Regions from separate parts of the Microbacterium horticulturae genome, predicted to be linked through region 2. Evidence: riboswitches for the same ligand, from Rfam matches in the RefSeq annotation. Region 2 holds a riboswitch; the other holds the start of a gene.
The links. Region 2 has a riboswitch for ZMP and ZTP ahead of PU630_RS00745 (hypothetical protein). Riboswitches for the same ligand answer to the same signal wherever they lie in the genome.
Positions count from the first base shown of each region.

Region 1: it holds a riboswitch for ZMP and ZTP, as region 2 does, so the genes downstream of both, glyA (serine hydroxymethyltransferase) here and PU630_RS00745 (hypothetical protein) in region 2, are expected to answer to the same signal.

Region 1 is NZ_CP119108.1:2,591,903-2,595,342, forward strand. Features, by position in the region: gene PU630_RS12385 (bifunctional methylenetetrahydrofolate dehydrogenase/methenyltetrahydrofolate cyclohydrolase) at 1-333, opposite strand, end outside; gene glyA (serine hydroxymethyltransferase) at 522-1,796, opposite strand; ZMP/ZTP riboswitch at 1,836-1,918, opposite strand; gene PU630_RS12395 (family 20 glycosylhydrolase) at 1,974-3,440, shown strand, end outside.
Region 2 is NZ_CP119108.1:152,078-155,517, reverse strand. Features, by position in the region: gene PU630_RS00750 (DEAD/DEAH box helicase) at 1-1,955, opposite strand, end outside; ZMP/ZTP riboswitch at 2,000-2,079, shown strand; gene PU630_RS00745 (hypothetical protein) at 2,126-3,241, shown strand; gene PU630_RS00740 (GNAT family N-acetyltransferase) at 3,321-3,440, shown strand, end outside.

The sequences.
Region 1 (3,440 bases), 1.2 Mb from region 2:
CTCGAGGATCGCATCGGTGTCGAGATGCTTCGGCAGCGGCAGCTGCACGATGTACCCGTGGCAGGTGGGGTCGGCGTTGAGCCGGTCGATCGCCGCCTCGACCTCTTGCTGCGTCGACTCGGCGGGCAGCTCGACCTGGATCGAGTTCATCCCGATCGCCTCGGACTGCCGGTGCTTCATGCCCACGTACAGCTGCGATGCGGGATCGCCGCCCACGAGCACCGTCGCGATGCCCGGCGTGACACCGCGTTCCTTGAGAGCTGCGACCCGCTCGGCCAGCTCCTGCTTGATCGCCGCGGATGCGGCCTTTCCGTCCAGCTTCACTGCGGTCATCGTGGTCTCCTCGAGTAGGGGTTCATGTTCGCCGCCCTCCTCCACCGTGAGAGTGCACCTGGTGGACGAGAGATAGGGAAACAACCTCTCCTTCGTCCACCAGCTGCACTCTCACCGAAAGAGGAGGGAGGGTGGATGCCGCGGGCCGCGGCGCGGTCGGCGAGTGCGGCCCAGCAGCATCCCCCGGACTACTGCTGCAGGTCGGGGTACAGCGGGAAGGCCGCCGTCAGCGCCGCCACGCGGGTGCGCAGAGCGGCGACGTCGGGGTTCGGCTTGAGCGCCTGCGCGATGACGTCGGCCACCTCGGTGAACTCGGCGTCGCCGAAGCCGCGGGTCGCCAGCGCCGGGGTGCCGATGCGCAGGCCGCTGGTCACCATCGGCGGGCGCGGGTCGTTGGGCACCGCGTTGCGGTTCACCGTGATGTGGATATCGTGCAGCAGGTCTTCGGCCTGCTTGCCGTCGATGGGCGCCTCGCGCAGATCCACGAGCACAAGGTGCACGTCGGTGCCGCCCGAGCGGACGGCGACCCCGGCATCCTTCACATCCTGCTGCGACAGGCGGTCGGCGATGATCGCGGCGCCCGAGATGACGCGCTCCTGGCGCTCTTTGAATTCCGGCGTGCCGGCGATCTTGAACGCGGTGGCCTTCGCGGCGATCACGTGCATGAGCGGGCCGCCCTGCTGGCCCGGGAAGACGGCGCTGTTGATCTTCTTCGCGATATCGGCGTCGTTGGTGAGGATGAAGCCCGAGCGGGGGCCGCCGATCGTCTTGTGCACGGTCGACGAGACGACGTGCGCGTGCGGCACGGGCGACGGGTGCACACCGGCGGCCACGAGGCCGGCGAAGTGCGCCATGTCGACCCACAGGTAGGCGCCGACCTCGTCGGCGATCTCGCGGAAGCGCGCGAAGTCGAGGTGACGAGGGTAGGCCGACCAGCCCGCGATGATCACCTTGGGCTTGTGCTCAAGCGCGAGGCGGTGCACCTCTTCCATGTCGATGAGGCTGGTCTCGGGGTCCACGCCGTAGGCGACGATGTCGTACAGCCGGCCCGAGAAGTTGATCTTCATGCCGTGCGTGAGGTGACCGCCCTGGTCGAGCGACAGACCCAGCAGCGTGTCGCCGGGGCGGGCGATGGCGTGCAGCACGGCGGCGTTCGCCGTCGCGCCCGAGTGCGGCTGCACATTGGCGAACTCGGCGCCGAACAGCTCCTTGGCGCGGGCGATGGCCAGTTCCTCGGCCACGTCGACCTCTTCGCAGCCGCCGTAGTAGCGGCGGCCCGGGTAGCCCTCGGCGTACTTGTTGGTGAGCACCGAGCCCTGCGACTGCAGCACCGAGACGGGCACGAAGTTCTCAGAGGCGATCATCTCGAGGTAGCCGCGCTGGCGTTCGAGCTCACGCTCGAGCACCTGGGCGATCTCGGGATCGACCTCCGACAGGGGGGCGTTGAAATAGCGGTCGGTCATGGCGTCTCCTCGACTCGGCAGTGCACAGCGGATCGGAATCACATCGGCCCAGGCGTGCGGTCGAATGCCGGTCGGTCGCTCCCCGGTGGTGGTCCACCTCAACGCCAGTCGCGACCCCCCGAGCATACCCGATTCCCGCCCTGGCACACGGTGTCAGAGTTTGTTAGCGTTCCTTACATGCCTGCCTTCGCACCCGTGCCGTGCCCCCGGATCCAGACAGTGGATGCCACCGCCGCCCCGTTCGCTCTCTCCGAGGCATCGCGCCTCGTGACCGTGCCCGCGGGGCGCGCGACCGCGGAGCTCGCCGCGGCCGCTCTGGCGCCGGTCGTCGGGCGCACGCTCGAGGTCGCCGACGACCTCCGCCCCGCCGACGGCGACCTCGTACTCGAGTACCTCGCCGAGGACACACCGGAGACGTACACGCTCACCGTCGAACCCACCCGCATCCGCGTTCTGGGCGGTGACGAGGCCGGCCTGTTCTACGGCGTGCAGACCCTCGTGCAGTTGCTCGCGGCATCCCCCACCATCCCCGCCCAGACCATCGACGACGCTCCCCGCTTCGCCTACCGCGGCGTGATGCTCGACGTCGCGCGCCACTTCTTCCCCGTCGAGGTCGTCGAGGGCTACATCGACCGGGCCGCGGCGCTCAAGTTCAACGCCCTGCACCTGCATCTGACCGACGACCAGGGCTGGCGCATCCGCATCGACAGCCGCCCCGAGCTGACCGACAACGCGTCGGGCACCTCCGCTCTCGGCGATCCCGGCGGGTTCTACTCGAAGGACGACTACGCGCGCATCGTACGGCACGCGGCATCCCGCCACATGATCGTCGTGCCCGAGGTCGACGCTCCCAGCCACACGCACGCGATCAGCCTCGCCTACCCTGAGCTCATGGAGCCCATCGTGCTCTCCGACCACATCCGCGAGGTCGTCGACGTCTACGGCGGGGGGATACCGGAGGCCGGGCGCCCCTACACCGGTTTCGCCGTCGGCTTCTCGGCGCTGAAGGCGCACGACGACGCGACCTACGCGTTCCTCGGCGACGTGTACCGCGAACTGGCCGAGATGACCCCGGGCCCGTATCTGCACGTGGGCGGCGACGAGGCACTGGGCATGAGCGACGACGACTTCGCAGTGTTCATGGACCGCGCGACGGCGCTGGTCTCAGACCTCGGCAAGACGCCGATCGCGTGGCACGAGGCCGGTTCGTCATCCGGGCTCTCGCCCGACACCATCGGGCAGTACTGGGGCTTCGTCACGCCCACCGACGGCATGGACGAGAAGACCCGCACGTTCGTGCGCGCAGGCGCCCGCGTCATCCTCTCCCCTGCCGACGCCATCTACCTCGACATGAAGCTGACCGCCGACAGCCCGACCGGCCTGACCTGGGCGAACGGACCCACCAGCGTGCACGACGCCTACGCGTGGGAGCCGACGGCGATCATCGACGGCATCGGCGAGGCCGACATCCTCGGCGTCGAGGCGCCCCTGTGGACCGAGACCGTGCGCACACCCGGCGACATCGACGCGCAGGCGTTCCCGCGGATCGCAGCGGCCGCCGAGGCGGCATGGTCGCCGGCCGCGGCCGCGGCCGTACCCGAGCGCACATGGGACTCGTTCCGCGCCCGCGTCGGCGCCCTCGGA
Region 2 (3,440 bases):
TCCGCGAACGACATCGCCCGCTCGAACATGTCGCGCACCACCGACTTGGGCGACAGCGCGAAGTCGCGCACCCACGGCTGGCTCGACGCGAACACCTCGAACGACTGGTGCAGCAGCTCGTCGAGCGGCTTCGGGTAGGTGACCTCTTCGAGCGCGTCCATGCGCTGGTCGTAGTCGAGCCCGTCGGCCTTCATCGCAGCCACAGCTTCGCCCCGTGCCTTGTACTCCTGCTGCGCGAGGATCGCCCGCGGGTCGTCGAGCGTCGCCTCGATGATGCTCACGACGTCGAGCGCATAGTGGCCCGAGCCGGCGGCTCCCCGTTCATCGGACGGGTCGAGCACTTCGATCGCCGCGAGGGCGAACGGCGACAGCGGCTGGTTCAGTGCGAAGTTCGGCTGCAGGTCGACGGTGAGGTGGATGTCGGAACCCGACACCTCCACGATCCCTGCATCGCGCAGCGTGCGGAAGATCGCCAACGCCCGCCGCGCCAGCGCGAACTGCTGTGCCCGGGTCTGGTGGTTGTCGAAGACGAGCGACCGGACGTGGGCGAACACGTCGCCGCCGCGCGCTATGACGTTGATGAGCATGGCCGCCGACAGCTGCAACTGGGGCACAAGCGCCTCGGGCGCGGCATCCACCAGTCTCTCGAACGGGCCCTTGCCCCAGTTGACGGCGCCCGTCGGAGCCTTCTTGCGCACGATCTTCTTGCGCTTGGCGGGGTTGTCGGCGGCCTTCGCCAGCGCCGCCGCGTTCTCGATCTCCCACTCCGGCGCCATCACGACGACGTTGCCGTAGGGGTCATAGCCTGCGCGTCCCGCCCGGCCGGCGACCTGGTGGAACTCGCGCGCCGTGAGCTGGCGCATCCGGGTCCCGTCGAACTTCGCGAGCTCGGTGACCACGACCGTGCGGATGGGCACGTTGATGCCGACGCCGAGCGTGTCGGTTCCGCAGATCACGCGCAGCAGGCCGCGCTGGGCGAGTGTCTCGACGAGGCGCCGATACCGCGGCAGCATGCCCGCATGGTGGATGCCGATACCGCCGCGCACGAGTCGCGACAGCGTCTTGCCGAACCCGGTCGAGAAGCGGAAGTCGCCCAGTGCCTCGGCGATCTGATCACGCTGCTCGCGCGAGGCGATCTTCATGCTCGACAGCGCCTGCGCGCGCTCGACGGCGGCGGCCTGCGAGAAGTGCACGATGTACACCGGTACTTCGCGGTCGCTCAGCAACAGTTCGAGCACCTCGTGCACCGGCCGGATCTCGTACGAGAAGTGCAGCGGCACCGGCCGTTCGACGCCGGTGACCTGCGCAACCGGGCGCTCGGTGCGCCGTTCGAGGTCTTCGGCGAGCGCCGTGACATCGCCGAGGGTCGCCGACATGAGCAGGAACTGCGCGTGCGGCATGAGCAGCAGCGGCACCTGCCACGCCCACCCGCGGTCGGGGTCGCCGTAGAAGTGGAACTCGTCCATGACGACCTGGTCCACCGGGCCCACGCGCCCGGAGGCTCCGGGCGCCGCGTCAGCGGCGTCTGGAGTGGGCGTGGGGAGCGTCTCGTCGCCGTGCCGCAGCGCCATGTTCGCGAGGATCTCGGCCGTGCAGCACACTATGGGCGCATCGGGGTTGACCGACGAGTCACCGGTGACCATGCCCACGTTCTCGGCGCCGAAGATCTCGACGAGTGCGAAGAACTTCTCGCTGACGAGCGCCTTGATCGGCGCCGTATAGAAGGAACGACGACCGGATGCCACGGCCGCCGCGTGCGCCGCGATCGCGACGAGCGACTTGCCGGTTCCGGTGGGCGTCGACAGGATCACGTGCGAACCCGAGACCAGTTCGATCACGGCCTCGTCCTGCGCCGGGTACAGGGTCAGCCCGCGACCCTCCGCCCACCCGACGAACCCGTCGTAGACGGCGTCGTCATCGGCACCGCGCACACGGTCGAGAAGGGAGGGGTTCACCCCTCGAGTCTGCCTCACATGTCTGGCATCCCCTGAGCGAGTACCCTGGAAGACGCGACTGGCGTGGCCGGATTCACCGGCAGGGAGCGCAGTAAGACCGGCATCGCCCGCCTGGGTGCCCATCGAGACCACCGTCGACGCGACAGCGCCGACCGACCAGGAGCACCCGCATGCGCTACGGAATGAACCCGCACCAGGAAGCCTCTGTCACCGGCGGCCCCACGATCCGCAACGGGGCCCCGTCGATGATCAACTACCTCGACGCCCTGAACGCCTACGCGCTGGTCCGCGAGGCCGATGACGTTACGGGCCGGCCGGCCGCGGCATCCTTCAAGCACGTCTCCCCTGCCGGCGCGGCCGTTGCCGGCCTCGTCGACGACACCGCGCGCGAGACCTGGAACCTCGAGGGCGCCGACGGCCTGCTCTCCGCCTACGTGCGGGCGCGCGACGCCGATCCCAAGTCGTCGTTCGGCGACGTGATCGCGCTGTCGCGTCCGGTCGATGCGGCCACGGCCGAGTTCTTGCGCACGATGATCTGCGATGCGTTGATCGCCCCCGGCTTCGACGAGGGCACGCTCGAGGTGCTCAGTGCCAAGCGGGGCGGAAAGTTCCTCGTCTTCGAAGTCGATCCCGACGCCGAGGTGCCGACCCGCGAGCGCCGCGACATCATGGGCGCCACGCTGATCCAGGATCGGGATGCCGCAGACCTGGCCGCAGCCCTCCCCGACGACCTCGAGCGCCACGTCCGCGAAGACGCACTGATCGGCATGGCCGCCGCGCGCTACACCCAGTCCAACTCGGTCGTGTTCGTTAAAGACGGCGCGGCGATCGGCATCGGCGCGGGGCAGCAGAACCGCGTCGACTGCGTGCGGCTGGCCGGTTCCAAGGCGCGCGTGTGGTGGCTGCGCCGGCACCCGCTCGTGCGCGACCTGCCGGTCATCGAGGGGATGAAGCGCCAGGACCGCGTGAACTGGCAGATCCGTTTCGCAGGCCACGAGATGACCCGGCTGCAGCTTGAGGAGTTCGGGCGCCTGTTCGGCGACCAGGCCCTGTCCGCTTACGACGAGCCGCTGTGGCGCGACGCGTGGGCGCGCGAGCTGACCGGCGTCACGATGGTGTCAGACGGCTTCCTCCCCTTCCGCGACAACGTCGACCATGCCGCCGAGTTCGGCGTGACGACGATCGTCGAGCCGGGCGGATCGACCCGTGCCGACGAGGTCGAGGCCGCCTGTATGGAGCTCGGCATCGCGCGCGTGCAGACGGGGCTGCGCCTCTTCCACCACTGAGCCGGGTCATCTGCCCGCAGCCTCTGGCGGAACACACGCCGCCCTCCGTACGTTGGAGCCAGCGACGAGAGGAGCCCCGATGGCTGAGACGACCGTCGAGCGCGACGACGAGAACGCCCGGTACACGATCGCTGTGGACGGCGAGCTGGCCGGTTACACCGAGATCCAGCCCGACGGCGAGGGACGGCTGCGCATGCCG